Regions from separate parts of the Chryseobacterium sp. R2ACT005 genome, predicted to be linked through region 1. Evidence: riboswitches for the same ligand, from Rfam matches in the RefSeq annotation. Region 1 holds a riboswitch; the other holds the start of a gene.
What was found. A riboswitch is a leader RNA that binds a small molecule or an ion and turns the genes downstream of it on or off. The one in region 1 is predicted to bind S-adenosylmethionine.

Region 2: linked by a shared signal. The riboswitch ahead of ACPF63_RS19655 (SusC/RagA family TonB-linked outer membrane protein) and the one ahead of ACPF63_RS23045 (TonB-dependent receptor plug domain-containing protein) in region 1 are both predicted to bind S-adenosylmethionine.

Annotation. Positions count from the first base shown of each region.
Region 1 covers NZ_CP188192.1:5,015,578-5,017,782, forward strand. The annotation lists gene ACPF63_RS23040 (outer membrane beta-barrel protein) at 1-656, opposite strand, end outside; SAM-I-IV-variant riboswitch at 776-873, shown strand; gene ACPF63_RS23045 (TonB-dependent receptor plug domain-containing protein) at 1,172-2,205, shown strand, end outside.
Region 2 covers NZ_CP188192.1:4,273,937-4,276,141, forward strand. The annotation lists gene ACPF63_RS19655 (SusC/RagA family TonB-linked outer membrane protein) at 1-929, opposite strand, end outside; SAM riboswitch class I at 1,013-1,111, opposite strand; gene ACPF63_RS19660 (type II 3-dehydroquinate dehydratase) at 1,355-1,762, shown strand; gene pckA (phosphoenolpyruvate carboxykinase (ATP)) at 1,844-2,205, opposite strand, start outside.

The sequences.
Region 1 (2,205 bases):
AAATACCCTCGTCCGTATCTGTCGGTATGACTTGTTAAAAGCTCATCCTGTTGGCCGTTCAGCATACTTTCACGGTAGTTTTGACCAACATTCAGCTGCCATCCGAAATATTTATTTCTGGCATTTAAATTAACGGAGTTGGTCGTTCTGCTTCTGTATTGATCATAATTCGTAAAAGAATAATTCCCGGAATAAGTAGCAGTTAAATATTTATTGGCATTTTTGTTCGTGATGATATTCATGATTGCACCTCCGGATGTAGCCGGAAATTCAGCGCCGGGTTGAGTGATTACCTCAATTCTTTCTACAGAATTGGCAGGCATTCCTTCAAGAAAGGAGTTCAATTCATTGGATGTGATGTTCAGAGGTCTTCCGTTAAGATATACTTCCAGCATTTTTCCCTGGTACATCATTCCTGCGATGTCGGTAGATACCAGTCCAGGAAGCTTTTTTATTCCTTCTAATACGTTTCCGTTGTTCAGCTGAGGTTGCTCGGAAAAGTCAAAAATAGTACGGTCTGCCTTTTGTTCAACTGCTTTTTTAGTTTTGGTGATGACTACACCTTCAATCTGCTTTTCCTGAGGTTTATTGTTTTTTTCCTGTGAAAAGACAAAAACAGAGCTTAATAAGGATAACGCGAAAATCGTTTTTTTCATAATGTTTTTACTGATATCCGGTTAGACGCTGAAAAAGATAATTTGTTACGCTAAAATGTTGAAAATCGAAATTTTAGGTTAAATATTTTTTTATTTATGAAATAATTATATCTTTGCCGGGTAATTATCAAGAATCTCTAGATGGGATAGCAACCTGCAAAAACAAGCAAGGTGCTGCAATCGATAAGCCGGATCTTCCGGAAAAAATGTTTATCATTCTATCATTATCCCCATCTTGAATTTTTGTTTTAAAGTTAAATTCAAATGTTTAAAGACAAGGGAAATCTCCTTACATCAGTTATCTTTTATTCTTCGGATCATGAAGTGAATCTTCATTATTCCCATATGTTTTCATGCCATTTCTATATGCGCATGTGTTGTTGCTTCTAGCCTTTTCTATTTCTAAAAAATAATACAAACATTTCGAACATTTATGTAACCTTAAAATTTAGGGATACGGGATTTGTATTGCTCAAAAAACAATTTTTAACAACAAAAAGTAAACAACAAACAACATGCATAATTTCAGGAAAAAAATATTTGTTCCTTCTATTGCGCTTATTTCTACATTTTATTACGCACAGACGGACACGTTACAATCTAAGAAAATAGAAGATGTAGTCATCCTTGGATCAAGAGGTTCCGGAAGATCATTGACAGATACACCTGTTCCGGTAGACATCATTAATATATCAAAAATTTTAAAACAGAGCCCGACTAATAGTATCAGCCAGGCCTTAAATTATATTGTACCCTCATTTTCATCCACTTCTCACACGGTTAACGATGGAACTGACTTTGTAGATCCTGCTCTTTTAAGAGGTTTAGGTCCGGATCAGGTTTTAGTTTTACTCAATGGAAAAAGAAGATACCAGTCTTCATTGATTAATGTTACCCTCACACCGGGAAGAGGATCTGTGGGAACCGATCTTAATGCTATTCCAGCTTTTGCTTTAGAAAAAATTGAGGTTTTAAGAGATGGAGCTTCTGCCCAATATGGTTCTGATGCCATTGCTGGAGTCGTTAACCTTGGATTGAAAAAAAGATTAGGGCTTTCCGGACAGGTGTTTTTAGGTGGATATGCTTCACCTGTTGCCAATAATTTCTCCGGAGGAGTGGATGGACAGACCATTTCTGTAGACCTTAATTATGGAGCTAAAATTGGACAGACCGGATTTTTTAACGTTACAGGTTCTGCCCAATACCGAGACCCTTATTCCAGAGCCGGAGTAAGAGAAGGAGATATCTTCAATGCCTATAATGCCATTAACTATAGAGCATTACAGGATGGAGTGAATATTGATGGGTTGTATAAAAATATTACCAATACTTCCAATACTCAGCAGATTATCAATACAATTAAACAATATGCAGGTAAGGTTGGATATTTTGCACCGGATTTTCAGTCTCAGATTTCGGGAGCAAATAGTATTTCGGACCTTCAAAAATTATTAGGTAAAGATTTTACCTCCCAGGAACTTAATTACAGAGGATTAGAGAGAAAAGATTTCAGTCTGAGAGCAGGACAGTCTAAGCTGCAATCCGGACA
Region 2 (2,205 bases), 740 kb from region 1:
CCTGATTCAATAGCCATTCCCTTATCATCAAGATAGCCCAATGAAAAGAAATAATTGCTCTTATCACTTCCTCCGCTGATATCAAGATCTACCTGATTTCTTGAAGCAACTCTCTGCAAAATATCCCTCCAGTCGTCATTCCAAAGTGGTGATGCTCCGGGTAATAATTTCCCATCGGTTCCCACCGGTTTTGGATATCCTGTTCCATATGGATTGATCCCAAGTGTAGAGACAAGATTATCTGTTGCCATCTGTGCAGCCTGTTGAGAAGACACTTTTCCGGACTGATATCCGTTTCTCAAGGCTTCCCAATATAATTGAAAGTATTGATCTGTATTTACCTGTTCGTAATCTTTTACGGCTCTTCCGGAGAATCCCTGGCTGATATTAAAATTAACTCTAGCTTCTCCTTTTTTACCTGATTTTGTGGTAATGATGATAATCCCGTTTGCTCCTCTTGATCCATACAACGCACTCGCAGTGGCATCTTTCAAAACACTGATGGATTCAATATCACTTGGACTGATGGAGTTAATATTTCCGTCAAAAGGGATTCCATCTACTACATATAACGGATCACTGGAAGCACTTATTGAACCAACTCCTCTGATTCGGATGGTAGAAACAGCTCCCGGCTGCCCTGATGAGCTGGTAGTCTGAATCCCGGCAACCTGCCCTTCCAATGCCTTGGTAATATTGGTTACAGGTCTGTTGTTGATCTTATCGCTGGAAATGGTAGCAACGGAACCGGTATAGCTGTTTCTTTTTGCTTTTCCATAGGCTACGACTACAACTTCGTCAATTTCTTTTTCATGAAGACTGTCCTTTTCCGGCTTAGAACTCTGTGCATGTACACTGGTTACTCCCAGAAAAAATGCAGCAACCGGAGGTATCCAAGTTTTAGAAGCGAATAAATTTTTGCTAATCATAATCAATTTCATTTATCATATATTAAAATTTTGTCCTTTGCAGAAAAGTCAGCAAAGGGCATCGATAAATACGATAAACCAAATGCTTATTTTTCCTTAAAAGGCTGAACGTAACACCTTGCCCAATGGGTAGGTTGTCAAGATTTCACAGGGTCAGTTCCCTCCATCTTTCTTTATAAGCCGATCGAAATATGGTTGCAAAGCTAAAAACTTTTAGTCTACAAAACAAGTAGACTTATTATTTTTCATGATAAATTTTCAAAAATTAACATAAGATTTTAATAAAACCCATTACTGTAAGGAGTTGCAATCATTACCATTTTATCAAACATGATAAATATCATTATTAATAATACAATTGAACGAACGTTAATTTGTGCGGAAATTTTGAGCATTTAATTAAAAAAAGTTTTTAATTTTATAGTATGAAAGTTTTGATTATAAATGGGCCTAATCTCAATCTTTTGGGCACCCGAGAACCGGAAATTTATGGAAATGTTTCCATGGAAAGCTATTTGGAAATTTTAAAATCCGAGTTTCAGTCTCATGAAATACAATATTATCAGTCAAATATTGAAGGAGAGCTTATCAACAGGCTTCAGGAAGATGATTTTGATGCAGTAGTAATTAATCCGGGAGCATTCACCCATTATTCCTATGCGATTGCTGATTGTCTAAAAAATATCAGAAAACCAAAAGTAGAAGTTCATATCAGCAACATCTATAAAAGAGAGGAATTCAGACAGAAGTCTGTGACAGCTGCTAATACGGATGCAGTTTTATCTGGCTTTGGAATGGATGGATATAGATTGGCTATATTAAGCTTAAAGTAATTTTCAAATAATATCTGCGAAAAATTAGAAATAAAAAAGCCTCATCAATGATGAGGCTTTTCCTTATGTTATAGAGAACTATTAGATAGTCTGTTCCTGTAATTGAGGTCCTGAAGCAACTAATTTCTTACCTTCTTCAGTATCACAATACTGCTCAAAGTTTTTGATATATCTTGAAGCAAGATCTTTTGCCTTTTCTTCCCATTCTGAAGCGCTTTCATAGGTATCTCTAGGATCTAAAATACCTGTAGAAACGTTTGGCAATTCAGTAGGAATCTCAAGATTCATGATTGGAACCTGAGTTTTAGGAGCGTTATCGATAGATCCGTCAATGATTGCATCAATGATTGCTCTTGTATCTTTCAGAGAAATTCTCTTTCCCGTACCATTCCAACCTGTATTTACCAAATAAGCTTTAGCACCGTGTTCCTTCATTTTACCGA